Regions from separate parts of the Erwinia sp. PME.40.26/001 genome, predicted to be linked through region 1. Evidence: predicted binding sites of a transcription regulator. Region 1 holds the regulator's gene; each other region holds the start of a gene.
What was found. Region 1 encodes CRP, which controls carbon source genes, mostly activating them, when cyclic AMP is high. Its sites were predicted from a motif close to ATGTGANNNNNNTCACAT; they were not measured.
Positions count from the first base shown of each region.

Region 1 (3,757 bases):
AACCACGCTCGCTCCCAGCACCAGCGGGTCCGTACTCTGCTGCGGCATCGCCGCATGCGCCCCCTTCCCCTGTAACACCAGGTCAAAATTATCACAGGCGGCGCTGAAGACGCCCTCTTTCACCGCCACCGTCCCCGTCGGCAGGGTGGGAAACACGTGTAAACCATAGATCTGTGACACCCCCTCCAGCACGCCAAGCTTCACCAGCTCACTGGCCCCCCCCGGTGGCACCTCTTCCGCATGCTGAAAAATAAATCGTACCGTACCGGCGATCTGCGCCTGCTGCTGGCACAGCACCCAGGCGGCCCCCATCAGCATCGCCGTATGCGCATCATGCCCGCAGGCGTGCATCACACCGCGATGACGCGAGGTAAATGGCTCCTGGTTCAGCTCTTCAATGGGCAGAGCATCCATATCCGCCCGCAGGGCAATGCAGTCACCCCGGTGGGAACCTGAAAGCTCAGCCAGCACGCTGTTAGGGGTGGGTCGACTGATCGTCAGAGGACCAAACTTTTCCAGTTCAGCGGCAACATAATCAGCCGTACCCTGTTCATGAAAAGAGAGCTCCGGATGGGCATGAATGTGACGCCGCCATTGCAGCACGTTGGCGGAGACATCCTGAATTAGCGTCTTGGTATTCATCATCACTCCTTGATTGGGTTTTAACGGAATAACGACCAGCCTGAGTCTGCAGGCCTTCGTCTACTGCGCCGGGGAATATACTGCGGTTGCCCCGTCAGTCTGTGGCGTGAAATGCGTGTGGTGAGGGGGTGAGCATCATGTGCCGCTGTCGGGAAGGAGGAGGTGAAGAACATGACGCGATGGTGGCCACCTGCTCCATCGCGTTGTTATCAGAAAACCGGGGTCAGGCGAGGTCGATAACCTCATAGCTGTGGCTCATTTTGACGCCCTGCCCCAGCATAATGGCCACTGAACAGTATTTCTCTGCGGACAGGTCGACGGCGCGTGATACCGCTTTATCCCCCAGCGCTTTGCCGCTGACGATAAAATGCAGGTTGATATGGGTGAAGATGCGCGGGGCTTCTTCGCGACGTTCTGAGGTAAGCTTCACTTCGCAGTCAGCCACATCGTGACGGCCTTTTTGTAGAATAGAAACCACATCAATAGCGCTACAGCCTCCGGCGGCCATCAGCACCATCTCCATCGGGCTGGGCGCTTTGTCCCCGGAGTTTCCGTCCATCAGCACCTGGTGGCCCGATGAGGATTCTCCCAAAAATGTCAGACCTTCAATCCATTTAACACGTGCTTGCATAACAAAATCCTCGATTTCATTCAGTTACCGCAGAGTACGCTGTGCCAATAAAAACGGCAACGCTGCCTTTTTCCAACTATGCTGAAGCGAGACAACAGAAGACAGCCTTGTAAAGCTGTGCTACAAACAAAGCTGCAATATTTTACTGGCAAGACAATGCACGGTAAAACGGGACGACAGCACGAGCCATGCTCCTAACAGAGGCCCGTATATTTTCCTATGGGAACGCTTGAATATTTCAACGCCTGGCAGGGATTCATACCCTGATACCCTTAATTATTTCGTACGGCAGATCAGCGGCAATGCCCCTGTCTCCCGCAGAATAGAGGGTATATTTAGGCTCGATTACAACAGAGGATAACAGCGAATGGTTCTCGGCAAACCGCAAACAGACCCTACACTCGAATGGTTCCTGTCACATTGCCATATTCACAAATATCCATCCAAAAGCACGCTGATACATCAGGGTGAAAAGGCGGAAACCCTCTATTACATCGTTAAAGGTTCTGTAGCGGTGTTAATCAAGGATGAAGAAGGCAAAGAGATGATCCTCTCTTACCTCAACCAGGGCGACTTCATCGGCGAACTGGGCCTCTTTGAAGAAGGTCAGGAACGCAGTGCATGGGTACGTGCGAAAACAGCCTGTGAAGTGGCTGAAATCTCTTACAAAAAATTCCGTCAGCTGATTCAGGTGAATCCTGACATTCTGATGCGTCTCTCTGCACAGATGGCGAGTCGACTGCAGGTTACGTCAGAGAAAGTGGGTAATTTAGCTTTCCTGGATGTCACCGGACGCATTGCCCAAACGTTACTGAATCTGGCCAAACAGCCAGATGCCATGACGCACCCGGACGGCATGCAAATTAAAATCACCCGTCAGGAGATCGGCCAGATTGTCGGCTGCTCCCGTGAAACCGTAGGCCGTATTCTGAAAATGCTTGAAGATCAGAACCTGATCTCTGCACATGGTAAAACCATCGTTGTATACGGCACACGTTAACCGGCTCTGAACCCACGGCGCGACGCCCTGTCGCGCCGTTTTTATTTGGTGTGGCTCATGTGGCGGAGACTTATCTATCACCCGGAAGTTAACTATGCGCTCAGACAAACGCTGGTGCTGTGTTTACCCGTGGCGATCGGCTGGATGCTGGGCAACCTGCAAAACGGGCTGCTGTTCTCCTTAGTGCCCGCCTGCTGTAATAACGCCGGTCTGGATACCCCCCACAAACGCTTCTTTAAACGCCTCATCGTTGGCGGTTGTCTGTTCGCCTCCAGCAGCTTCCTGATCCAGTACGCCGGGTTAGAGGGCGTGCCGTTGCCCGTTATCCTGCTAGTCATGGCCTTAGTGCTGGGCGTCACGGGTGAGATTAGCCCCCTTCATGGCCGCCTGCTTCCGGCTTCGCTGATTGCCGCCATCTTTACCCTCAGCCTGGCGGGACGAATGCCTCTGTGGCAGCCCCCACTGTTATATATTCTGGGGACCGTCTGGTACGGAGCATTTAACTGGTTCTGGTTCTGGCTGTGGAAAGAGCAGCCGATGCGTGAAACCCTCAGCCTGCTGTACCGTGAACTGGCAGACTACTGTGAAGCAAAATACACCCTTCTGACCCGGCTCACCGATCCGCAGACCGCCCTGCCGCCGCTGCTGGCACGCCAGCAGAAAGCCGTCGACCTGATTAATACCTGCTATCAGCAGATGCATATGTTGTCCGCTAATCGGGACAACCACTATCAGCGTCTGACACGGGCATTCCAGGTGGCGCTCGATCTGCAGGAACATATTGCGGTCAGCCTGCATCAGCCGGAAGAAGTGCAAAAGCTGGTAGAAAAAAGCCATGCTGAAGCGGTCATCCGCTGGAACGCACAGACCATTGCCGCCAGGCTGCGGGTGCTGGCCGATGATATTCTCTATCATCGTTACCCTGAACGTTTCACCATGGATAAACCGCTTCAGGCGCTGGAGAAGATTGCCCGTCAGCATCCCGACAACCCGGTCGGCCACTTTTGTTATTACCACTTCAGCCGCATCGCACGCGTGCTGCGCACTCAGCGTCCGCTGTATCGCCGTGACCTGATGGCCGACCGCCAGCGTCGCCTGCCCCTGCTCCCGGCGCTAAAGAGCTACCTGTCGCTGAAATCCTCCGCCCTGCGCACTGCCGCACGCTACGCGGTGATGCTGACCTTTGCCAGTTCGCTGGCGCTGTTCTTCAATCTGCCGAAGCCTTACTGGATCCTGATGACGGTGATGTTTGTCAGTCTTAACGGCTACAGCGCCACCCGGGTGCGTATTCAGCACAGGGCGCTGGGCACGCTGGCCGGGCTGGTCATCGCAGCCGCTACCCTCGGGCTACACGCCCCGGAATCCTGGGTGTTGCTGATCATGCTGGTCATCACGCTGGTGAGCTACCTGTTTATCCGGAAATTCTATGGCTGGGCCACAGTGGGGTTCACCGTCACGGCGGTGTATTCATTACAGCTGTTAGC
Region 1 is NZ_JBVHNP010000003.1:48,836-52,592, forward strand. It holds gene ACZ3HG_RS10775 (amidohydrolase) at 1-642, opposite strand, end outside; gene ACZ3HG_RS10780 (OsmC family protein) at 866-1,273, opposite strand; gene crp (cAMP-activated global transcriptional regulator CRP) at 1,641-2,273, shown strand; gene ACZ3HG_RS10790 (YccS/YhfK family putative transporter) at 2,331-3,757, shown strand, end outside.

Region 2 (3,757 bases), on a different contig from region 1:
TACTGACGCACCGGATCCCTGACTGATGAAAAAACGTTATCTTCTCAGCCTGCTGTCACTCTCCGTTGCCTGTGCCTGCCAGGCTCAGGCTGCTACGTATCCGGACCCGATTGGCCCGTCTCAGTCTGACTTTGGCGGCGTGGGTCTGATGCAGGTGCCGACCGCGCGTATGGCCAAAGAGGGCGAGTTCAGCCTTAACTACCGCTATAACGATCAGTACCACTTTTACTCCTCCTCGGTGCAGCTGTTCCCGTGGCTGGAGGCCACCATCCGCTACACCGACGTCAAAACCCGGGAATACAGCGCCGTATCCAGCTTCTCTGGCGATCAGACCTACAAAGATAAAGCGTTCGACCTCAAGTTGCGCCTGTGGGAAGAGGGCTTCTGGCTGCCGGAAGTGTCCGTAGGGTCGCGTGACCTCGGCGGTACTGGCCTGTTTGACAGTGAATATCTGGTGGCCACCAAGGCCTGGGGGCCGTTTGACTTCACCCTCGGCATGGGCTGGGGCTACATCGGTAACAGCGGCACCGTCAAGAACCCGTTCTGTTCTGCCAGCGAAAAATACTGCTACCGTGCAGAGGGCAGCGGCACTGCCGGGTCGGTGAGCGGTGGCGATATGTTTAAAGGACCAACGGCTATTTTCGGCGGCATTGAGTATCAGACGCCGTGGCAGCCGCTGCGCCTCAAGATGGAGTATGAAGGCAACGATTATAAAGATGACTTTGCCGGGCGTCTGGAGCAGAAAAGCAAGTTCAACGTTGGGGCAATCTACCGGATTACTGACTGGGCAGATGTGAACGTCAGCTATGAGCGTGGCAACACCTTTATGGCCGGTTTCACCCTGCGCACTAACTTTAACGATCTGCACCAGAATCAGCGGGATACGCCGAAGCCGGAATACAATCCGCAGCCGCAGGACCGCTTCCTTGAGCCCACGCTGACTGCCAACCAACTGACCGACCTGAAGTACAACGCCGGTCTGAATGCGCCGAATATTCAGGTGGACGGCAGCACGATGACCGTCACCGGGGAGCAGTATAAATACCGTGATACGCAGCGCGGCGTCGACCGCGCCAACGTCATTCTTGCCAACCACCTGCCGGAAGGCGTGGATACGCTGCGCGTGACGCAAACGCGCAGCCACATGCCACAGGTCACCACGGAAACCAACGTGGGCAGCCTGCAACGCCAGCTGGCGGGATATCCGCTGGGACGGGAAGAGACGCTTCAGCAGCAGCGAGTTGACCCGCGCGATCCGGGACATACCGAGCAGGGCTTCCGTATCGACGGCGACCGTCTGAGCTACAGCCTGTCACCGGTGCTCAACCAGTCAGTCGGTGGGCCGGAAAGCTTCTACCTTTACCAGGTGGGCGTAATGGCGAACGCCAGCTTCTGGCTGACGGACCACTTGCTGCTGGACGGCAGCCTGTTTGGCAACCTGGCCAACAACTACGACAAGTTTAATTACAACGGTGCACCGGCGGACTCCTCCCTGCCACGGGTGCGTACCCATATTCGCGACTACGTTGAAAATAACGTCTATGTGAATAACCTGCAGGCCAACTACATGCATGAGCTCGGCAACGGGTTCTACGGACAGGTGTACGGCGGCTATCTGGAAACCATGTACGGCGGGGCCGGGGGCGAAGTGCTTTATCGTCCGCTGGATGCCAGCTGGGCCGTGGGGGTCGACGCCAACTATGTCAAACAGCGTGACTGGGACAACATGATGAAGTTCACCGACTACAGCGCCAAGGTGGGCAACATTACTGGTTACTGGCAGCCGTGGTTTATGCGTAACGTGCTGGTGAAAGCCAGCGTCGGGCAGTACCTGGCGGAAGATAAAGGCGTGACGGTGGATATTTCGAAGCGCTTCGACAGCGGTATTACCGTCGGGGCTTACGCCACCAAAACCAACGTTTCTGCGGAAGAGTACGGCGAGGGTGACTTCACCAAAGGCTTCTATATCTCCGTGCCAATGGATGTCTTCAGCGTGTCACCAACCCGCGGTCGTGCGCAGGTGAACTGGACTCCGCTGACGCGTGATGGCGGTCAGATGCTGGGTCGTAAGTACCAGCTGTACGATATGACCACCGACCGCGACGCGAATTACCGTTAAATCCCGACGTTACGGCGGGGCGATCTTTTTTCCCGGTCGCCCCGTCATGCGGTGAGCCTCATCGAAATGTTGTGATCTGCATCACACTCAAGCATATTGTTATCCGTCGGCATTCCCGACGGATAACAGTGACTTTGAGGTGTATCATGACGTCCCAGGAACGTAACACGCCCGCCACCCGGCTGGCCTTTGCCCTGCAAATGGTTTTAAACACCGGCCTGATTGTGCTGGCCTGCATTCTGATCATCTTTCTTGGCAAAGAGACCATCCATCTGGGTAACGTGCTGCTGAATACCGGCGAGCAGACGTCGTCTTATCTGCTGATCGAAGGTATCGTGATTTACTTCCTCTACTTTGAGTTTATCGCGCTGATCATTAAGTATTTCCAGTCTGGCTACCATTTCCCGCTGCGCTACTTTGTCTATATCGGCATTACGGCGATTATTCGCCTGATCATCGTCGATCATAAAAACCCCTTTGATACCCTGGCTTATGCCATCGCCATCCTGATCCTGGTGATCACCCTGTGGCTGGCAAACAGTAACCGCCTGAAGCGCGAATAAGACTGTAAACGCGCCATAAATTCACGGCTATTTGCCCGGCTTTGATAGGTTTGCCGCCAGGGTCTGCGTTACACTGACGCATCGAAGATTTTGCGGAGAAGTGTTATGGCTGAGAACGCGCTGTCGCAATTGCGCGCGATCAACTGGCTGCCGGATTCATCCCCTCTGTTAACGGCCCCCCTGCTTGACTGGCTGATGGAAGTCGATTCCATGACGCGTCGCTTTGAGCGTCACTGCCAGGCGGTGACGGTGAACCTGCTGCGTGAGGGATTTATCAGTGCGCAGGAAGCGGCAGAGGATAAAGATATCGTGCTGCTGCCTGCCGAGCCGCGTTACTGGCTGCGGGAAATTGAACTCTGCGGCGACGGCGTCCCCTGGCTGGTCGCCCGCACGCTGGTGCCGGAATCCACCCTCAACGGCCCCGAACAGAAGCTGCAACAGCTGGGCACGGTACCGCTGGGCCGCTATCTTTTTGCCTCTTCAACGCTGACGCGTGACTTTATTGATGTTGGCCACAGCGACACGCTGTGGGGCCGGCGTTCGCGTCTGCGTCTGTCAGGCAAGCCACTGTTACTGACCGAACTGTTTTTACCTGCCTCCCCGCTCTATGCCAGCGTGGCGGCAGAAGGGGGAGCATAGCGTGGAGAAAAGCGTGCCAATGAGTAAGGTGGCGGCCTACAGCCGTCTGATGCGTATTGATAAACCGATTGGTTCACTGTTGCTGCTGTGGCCCACGCTGTGGGCGCTGTGGCTGGCAGGAAGGCAGGCACCACCGCTTAACGTGCTGCTGGTATTTGTGCTGGGCGTGTTTTTCATGCGTGCGGCGGGCTGCGTGGTGAATGATTTTGCTGACCGAAAAATTGATGGCTTTGTAAAGCGCACCCGTGAGCGCCCGCTACCCAGTGGCGCGGTGACCCCGCGTGAAGCCAAACTGCTGTTTGCCGGCCTGGTGCTGATCTCCTTTGCGCTGGTGCTGACCATGAATAGCATGACCATCTGGCTGTCGCTGGGCGGCCTGGGGCTGGCCTGGCTGTATCCGTTTATGAAACGCTACACTCATCTGCCGCAGGTGGTT
Region 2 is NZ_JBVHNP010000015.1:23,218-26,974, forward strand. It holds gene ACZ3HG_RS22285 (capsule biosynthesis GfcC D2 domain-containing protein) at 1-26, shown strand, start outside; gene ACZ3HG_RS22290 (YjbH domain-containing protein) at 26-2,119, shown strand; gene psiE (phosphate-starvation-inducible protein PsiE) at 2,266-2,682, shown strand; gene ubiC (chorismate lyase) at 2,788-3,321, shown strand; gene ubiA (4-hydroxybenzoate octaprenyltransferase) at 3,323-3,757, shown strand, end outside.
Region 2: the regulator CRP is predicted to act here: its motif matches at 2,189-2,206, upstream of psiE (phosphate-starvation-inducible protein PsiE).

Region 3 (3,757 bases), 230 kb from region 1:
CGCTGGACGAACTGTCTGCCGCTGCCGGACTGAGCAAATATCATTTCGTGCGGCAGTTTCGTCAGCAGACGGGCATTGCCCCGCTGCAATATCATATGCAGCTGCGCCTGCTGGCAGCGCGTAATCTGCTGCGTGACCACCACAGCGCCCTGGATGTGGCGCACCGGCTGGGCTTTTACGACCAGAGCCACTTTATTAACAGCTTTCGCAGAATGATGGGGATCACCCCCCATCACTATCTGCGCAGGCTCAGCCGATAAATTCACGGTAGCCGGAGAGGATCACGTAACCGGCGAAATAGCAGAAAATCACCGCCGACGCGATATACGACCAGCGCAGCATCTTCGCCCCGAGCATGCGTCCGCCAACACTCCCCATCGCACACAGCACCGCCGTCCAGGTCACGCCCGCGAGGAAAAATCCGCTGAGGAACCATCCTGACGCCGCTGTGCCGCTGCTGCTCATCCGCGAAATCAGGGCACCGCCGACCGCGGCAAACCACAGGATCGCCGTGGGCGATGACATGGCGAGGAAAATACCGCGAAAAAAGTTCTGACGAATACTGAGTGCCTGGCCGATGTCCCCGGCGCTAAGGTCCGCCGTCGGGCGCAGGGCGTTCTGCACCATTTTCCATGCAAACCACAGCAGGATGAGCGACCCCCCGATCCACAGCACCCAGCGCACCGCAGTGAACTGCAACAGCACCGCCATCCCCGCCATGGCGAGGATGGCGTAGATCAGATCGCCCACGCAGGTGCCGATCCCCAGCCAAAAGCCGTGAAAATAACCGCGCTGCATCGCCAGGGTGATCATCGCAATATTGGCGATGCCGATATCCAGGCACAGGGAAAGGCTGAGAAGAAAACCATTTGAAAAGGGCATTGGCGTCCGGTCAGTGAGGAAAGTGAAGCCCATTATGCTCAGGGCATGAGCGGAAATATTGGAAAATATTGCGCCTGCGGCAGGGGTAGGGACGCCTCCCGTGCGGCGAGGCCGTTTAGCTCTGGTTTATCTTTTTATCGGCATACTGAGGGTGATTATGTGATCTGGCTCATAAAATATTGCCTGAAAAATGGGCTGCATGTATAATTTTCTAGCAATATTCAATAAAGCGGCATACAGGCCATCATGAAAAAATTCTTTAAATACGTGTTCCGGGTTTATGTCGACACCTTTAAACACGTACCGCCAGGCGCTGTTCTTTAAGCCTGGCTGCACCGAAAACCCTCGATAATGCGTCGGTCAGGGATCGACCGATGGTTATCACCCGTTTCGATTATCCCATGAGAAAGCTATTGCATAACCGTCGCGTCTGCGCGAATCTGTCCTCTATGCAACCGACTCAGCTGTGTCTTACCACCCCAACCACCACCACCACCGCTTATGGCGGCGTGTGGCGAGTTTGCGTGTCTGAGTAGTTAGCACACCTTCCCCCACCCGCCGGTTTCCGACGGGGTCGCTTATTTCTCCGTCGTCACCGGTGTTTACCCGCATCGATAAAGGAGAAATAACATGTCTGACGCCTCCGCGTTATTAATCATTGATATGCAGGCAGGCTTACTGCACGGTCCGCAGGAGCCTCATGATAAAGCCGGTTTACTGGCGAACGTTTCCCATCTGATTGTCACTGCCCGTTTGCAGCAGGTGCCGGTCTTTTTTGCCCAACACACCGGCCCGGCGGGATCGCCGATCGCCGCTGACAGCATGGCGTGGCAGCTGGCTGCGGAACTGCCGCGGGCGGAGACGGACCGCTGTTTTAACAAAGCGCGGCCCAGCTGTTTTGCCGGTACGCCGCTGCTGGCATGGCTGCAGGCGTCTGACGTGAAGCGGCTGGTGATCGCCGGAATGAAAACAGAATACTGCGTTGACACCACCTGTCGGGCGGCGGCGGATCTGGGGTTTGACGTGGAGCTGGTGAGCGATGCCCACAGCACCCAGGACAGTGCCGTGCTCACCGCCGCGCAGATAATTGCCCATCATAATGCAACGCTGGCGGGGCCGTTTGTCCGTCTGGTCAACACGGCGGATGTGCGCTTTGTGTAACGGAGTCGGACAGCATTCAGCAGGATAAACGGAATAAGGCCGGTAAGGCCTTATTCCGCCTGAGGGAGGATCAGAGGGTTGGTCCGGCCTGAGCGATACGCGCGCCGTCTTCTGTGCGGGTGTACTGGGCAAAGTTGTCGATAAATAAGCGGGCTAATTTTTCGGCCGCCTGCTGCCACTGTTCTGCGCTTTCCCAGCCATTGCGCGGGTCAAGCAGGGCATCCGCCACCCCCGGAACCTGAGCCGGGATCATCAGCTCAAAGATCGGCAGCCGGGTATCATTCTGCGCAATCGTCCCGTTAAGGATAGCGTTGATAATATTGCGGGTATCCTTCAGCGACAGGCGCTCCCCTTTACCATTCCATCCGGTGTTGACCAGCCAGGCTTCTGCCTGCGTTTCTGCCATTTTTTCCGCCAGCACGCTGGCATAACGGGTCGGTGGCAGCATTAAAAAGGCGGCCCCGTAGCAGGCAGAAAAGGTCGGTGTCGGCTGGGTGATGCCGCGTTCGGTGCCGGCGAGTTTAGAGGTAAATCCGGACAGGAAGTGGTACTGCATCTGTTCACGGGTCAGGCGCGAAACCGGCGGCAGCACGCCAAAGCCATCCGCCGCGAGGAAAATCACTTTCGACGGATGGCCTGCAGCGGACACCGGGCGGACGATATTCTCAATATGATCCAGCGGGTAGGAGACCCGGGTGTTTTCCGTTTTGCTGCCATCAGCGAAGTCGATGCTGCCATCGGCCTTCACCATCACGTTTTCCAGCAGCGCGTTGCGGCGGATGGCGCGGTAAATTTCCGGCTCTGCGGCTTCACTCAGATTGATGGTTTTGGCATAGCAACCGCCTTCAAAGTTGAAGACGCCCTCCGCGTCCCAGCCGTGTTCGTCGTCACCGATCAGCTCGCGCAGCGGGTCTGTGGACAGCGTGGTTTTACCGGTACCGGACAGGCCGAAGAACAGCGCAACATCCCCCGCAGCACCCCGGTTGGCGGAGCAGTGCATTGAGGCAATTCCCCGCTGGGGCAGCAGGTAGTTCATCACTGAGAACAGCCCTTTTTTCATCTCGCCGCCGTACCAGGTCCCGCCAATCAGCTGAATTCTCTCAGTCAGATTGAAGGCCACAAAGTTTTCAGAGTTCAGCCCCTGTGACTGCCACTGGCTGTTGGTGCATTTTGCGCCGTTCATCACGATGAAATCAGGGGTGAAGTTCGCCAGCTCCTCTGCGGAAGGGGCGATAAACATGTTTTTCACAAAGTGCGCCTGCCAGGCGACTTCTGTCACCACCCTGACCGCCAGCCGCGAGTCGGCATTGGCACCACACCAGGCGTCTACCACGTAGAGTTTTTTCCCTGACAGCTGCTGGCAGACCAGCGCGCGCAGTTCTGCCCAGACGGCTGGCGACAGCGGTTTATTATCATTACGGCCATTGCCGGCGTCAGACCACCAGACGGTATCTTCGGTCAGGGCATCCCTGACGATATATTTGTCGCGCGGGGAACGCCCGGTAAACTCGCCGGTATCCACCGCGGCGGCACCGGAGGCGGTGAGAGTGGCGCGTTCCCAGCCGGTAAGCCCGGGCGCGGTTTCATGCTCCATCAGCAGTTCATAGCTGGGGTTGTAAATCACGTCATGAAGGTCGGTAATACCAAGGTCTGACAAAGCGGCTTTTAGAGATACAGTGCTGGACATGAGATACCTGACTAGTAATGGTCTGAG
Region 3 is NZ_JBVHNP010000003.1:277,259-281,015, reverse strand. It holds gene ACZ3HG_RS11775 (helix-turn-helix transcriptional regulator) at 1-260, shown strand, start outside; gene ACZ3HG_RS11770 (LysE family translocator) at 250-882, opposite strand; gene azuC (stress response protein AzuC) at 1,129-1,206, shown strand; gene ACZ3HG_RS11760 (cysteine hydrolase family protein) at 1,513-2,043, shown strand; gene pckA (phosphoenolpyruvate carboxykinase (ATP)) at 2,114-3,730, opposite strand.
Region 3: the regulator CRP is predicted to act here: its motif matches at 1,040-1,057, upstream of azuC (stress response protein AzuC).

Region 4 (3,757 bases), on a different contig from region 1:
TTTCCAGAACATCAGTGCGGAGGCCAGCGCGCAGCAGCCGATCGCCATCACAGCCACCCGCCAGCTGGTAAAATCGGTGATCACCCCGCTGAGTAATCGACCGCTCATGCCGCCAATGGAGTTCCCGCTGATGTACAGGCCCATGGAAAACGCCACCACGCTTGGGTGGATTTCTTCGCTCAGATAGGTCATGCCCACAGCGGCCACGCCGCTTAGGGAGAGTCCGATCAGCGCGCGTATCATCAGTATGCCGTGCCAGCTGGTCATGGTGGCAGAAAGCAGGGTGAAAATCGCCGCCAGCATCAGGGCGGTGACCATCACCGACTTACGTCCGACCGCATCGGATAACGGGCCGGTGATCAGCAGGCCCAGTGCCAGCATCCCCGTAGAAACCGACAGGGAAATACTGCTGGCCGCCGGGGAGACGCCAAACTCCTGCGACAGCACGGGAAGGATCGGCTGTACACAGTAAAGCAGGGCGAAGGTCGCCAGACCGGCGGAGAACAGCGCCAGCGTGACGCGCATAAACTGAGGGGTTCCGCGTTTTATCAAAATATTCTTATCCGCGGCTGGCTGGCCGGAGAGGGCGGGAGTGGCCCGGTCAGCAGAAGCGGGCGGTCTGACGGCAGGCGATGAGCGGTTCACAACGGTTCCTTAGCAAGTTCATGGGGGGATGACGTTGTAAAGGGTAAGAAACTGAGATTATGATGTCTAATATATTAATAATCTCGAATGATATGTTAAACCTATGAATATAGAGCTGCGCCATCTGCGCTATTTTGTCGCCGTGGCGGAAGAACTGCATTTCGGCCGGGCTGCCCAGCGGCTGAATATTTCGCAGCCTCCGCTCAGTCAGCAAATCCAGATTCTGGAAAAGGAAACTGGCGCTCGCCTGCTGGCCCGAACCAACCGCAGCGTGCAGCTGACGGCCGCCGGGAAGCAGTTTCTGCAGGATGCCCGTCAGATCCTGCAGCAGGTCGAACAGGCCGCCGATAAAGCCTCCCGGCTGCATCGCGGAGATGAAGGGGAGCTGCGTATTGGTTTCACCTCCTCGGCCCCCTTTATTACCGTGGTCTCCGATGCGTTATTCACCTTTCGCCAGCGCTTCCCTGCGGTGCATATCCAGATGCAGGAGATCAACACCCGCCAGCAGTTGGCCCCGCTCAGCGAAGGACGCCTTGACCTGGGCGTTATGCGCAACACGCTGCTGCCGGAAAGCCTCGATCATCAGCTGCTGCTGCGCGAGCCGATGTTCGCGCTGGTTCACCGCGCCCACCGTCTGGCCGGCAGGCCGCGTATTGCACTGAGCGAGCTGGCGCAGGAACCGTTTGTCTTTTTTGACCCGCAGGTGGGGACCGCGCTGTATGGCGAAATTCTCGACCTGCTGGGGCGTTACCAAATCCAGCCCGACATTGCTCAGGAAGTGGGCGAAGCGATGACCATTATTGGCCTGGTGTCTACCGGACTCGGCGTCTCTATTCTTCCCGCTTCGTTTCGCCGCGTGCGGCTGAGTGACGTGGTGTGGATACCCCTGACCGAGCAAGATGCGCAATCGGAAGTGTGGCTGGTGTGGTCCCGGCAGCGGGAGATGCCAGCGGTGGTCGCCTCCATGATGAAACTCCTGCTGCCGTTACCGCAGCATAAATAGCGGAAAACATGAGCAGGTGAAGGTGGTTTATGTGCGGCAAATCACATATCGAATCAAATATTTGACGCCATCTGATAAGTGTTTCACCATGAGCCGGATGCTTTATTTTGAAGCGCGAAAATAAGAGCCGATCGGTCGGCCATCATCGTCAGTTTCTGACGACTGTCGGTTGGTTCAGAAAAGCGACAAACGCTGTTTTGACGGTAATAAGCGGGAGTAGGGTGTGATTGCGGACAGTCAGCCTGGCCATATTGACCAGATTAAACAGACTAATGCCGGAGCGGTGTACAGACTGATTGATCGGTTTGGCCCTATCTCGCGTATTGAGCTGTCAAAAAAAGCGCAGCTGGCTCCGGCCAGTATCACCAAAATCGTGCGGGAGATGCTGGAAGCCCACCTGGTGCAGGAGACAGAGTTTCAGGAGCCCGGAAGCCGTGGCCGCCCGGCCGTCGGACTGCTGCTGGACACCCAGGCCTGGCATTTCCTTTCCGTGCGCATCGGCGCTGGCGATATCACACTCGCCCTGCGTGACCTCAGCAGTAAAATGGTGGTGGAGCAGCAGTTTGCTCTGCCGGCGCAAGACGCACTGCCGCTGCTGGCCCGCATCATCCAGCAGATCGACCAGTTCTTTATCCATCACCAGCACAAGCTGGAACGCCTGACCGCCATTGCTATCACGTTGCCGGGCATTATGAACAGCCAGACCGGGATTGTGCACCGGATGCCCTATTATGACGTGGACGATATGCCGCTTGGCCCGTCGCTGGCCAGCCACACCGGTCTGCCGGTCTATATTCAGCATGATATCTGCGCCTGGACGATGGCCGAGTCGCTGTTTGGGGCCTCGCGGGATGCCCGCGATGTCCTCCAGGTGGTGATTGACCATAATGTGGGCGCGGGGGTGATCACCGGGGGGCGCTTGCTGCACGGCGGCAGCAGCACGCTGGTGGAGATCGGCCATACCCAGGTCGATCCGTGGGGCAAACGCTGCTACTGCGGCAATCACGGTTGCCTGGAAACAGTAGCCAGCACGGACAGCATGCTGGAGCTGGCCGCGCAGCGGATGCAGGCCTCCATGAGTTCCACGCTGCATAATCAGTCGTTAACCATTGATGCCCTCTGTGATGCCGCGCTGGCCGGGGATCAGCTTGCCTGTGACATCATTTCCGGCGTGGGTAACAGCGTGGGGCGCATTGTGGCGGTGATGGTCAACCTGTTCCATCCGCAGAAAATTCTCATCGGATCGCCGCTTAACCGGGCGCAGAGCATCCTTTACCCGGCAATAGTGACCTGTATTCGTCAACAGGCCTTACCCAGCTACAGTAAAGCTGTCAGCGTGGAACCCACCGCCTTTATTAATCTGGGCACGATGCCGGGGGCAGCGCTGGTCAAAGATGCGCTCTATAACGGGTCATTGTTAATCAAACTGCTACAAGGCTGATAAATTCACTAAACATTGCGCTAACGCAATCTCCGACCGGCGGCACTCCCCTACAATTTTCGCTCATTTACCGAGTATGAAAATTATTAATGAGGCCAGGCTGTGCCTGTCGGAGTCATCCCATGTTGAAACGTTTATTTGTCACTGGAACCGATACTGAAGTAGGAAAAACGGTGGTATCGCGCGCGTTGTTACAAAAGCTGGCGACAAACAATAAACGCGCCGTAGGCTACAAACCGGTTGCTAAAAGCAGCCAGCAAACGGAAGAAGGACCACGCAATAAGGATGCCCTGGTTCTTCAGGGTTCTTCATCCGTACAGTTGCCGTATCAGGCGATTAATCCCATCACCCTGCTCGACGATGAGATCAGTACCAGCGCAACCCCGATCAGTTACGCAACCTTAAGCCACGGGCTGCATGCCCTGAACGATCAGGCTGACTATATTGTGGTGGAGGGGACCGGCGGCTGGCGCAGTCTGATGAACGATCTGCGTCCGCTGTCTGACTGGGCGGTTCAGGAACAGCTGCCCGTGGTGCTGGTGGTCGGCATTAAACTGGGCTGCATCAGCCATGCGCTGCTCACGGCGCAGGCGGTAATCAACGACGGTCTGCCGCTTTTAGGCTGGGTGGCTAACCGGATTAACCCCGGCCTGGCGCACTATGCAGAA
Region 4 is NZ_JBVHNP010000001.1:444,431-448,187, forward strand. It holds gene ACZ3HG_RS02385 (MFS transporter) at 1-645, opposite strand, end outside; gene ACZ3HG_RS02390 (LysR family transcriptional regulator) at 749-1,648, shown strand; gene mlc (sugar metabolism global transcriptional regulator Mlc) at 1,872-3,089, shown strand; gene bioD (dethiobiotin synthase) at 3,212-3,757, shown strand, end outside.
Region 4: the regulator CRP is predicted to act here: its motif matches at 1,678-1,695, upstream of mlc (sugar metabolism global transcriptional regulator Mlc).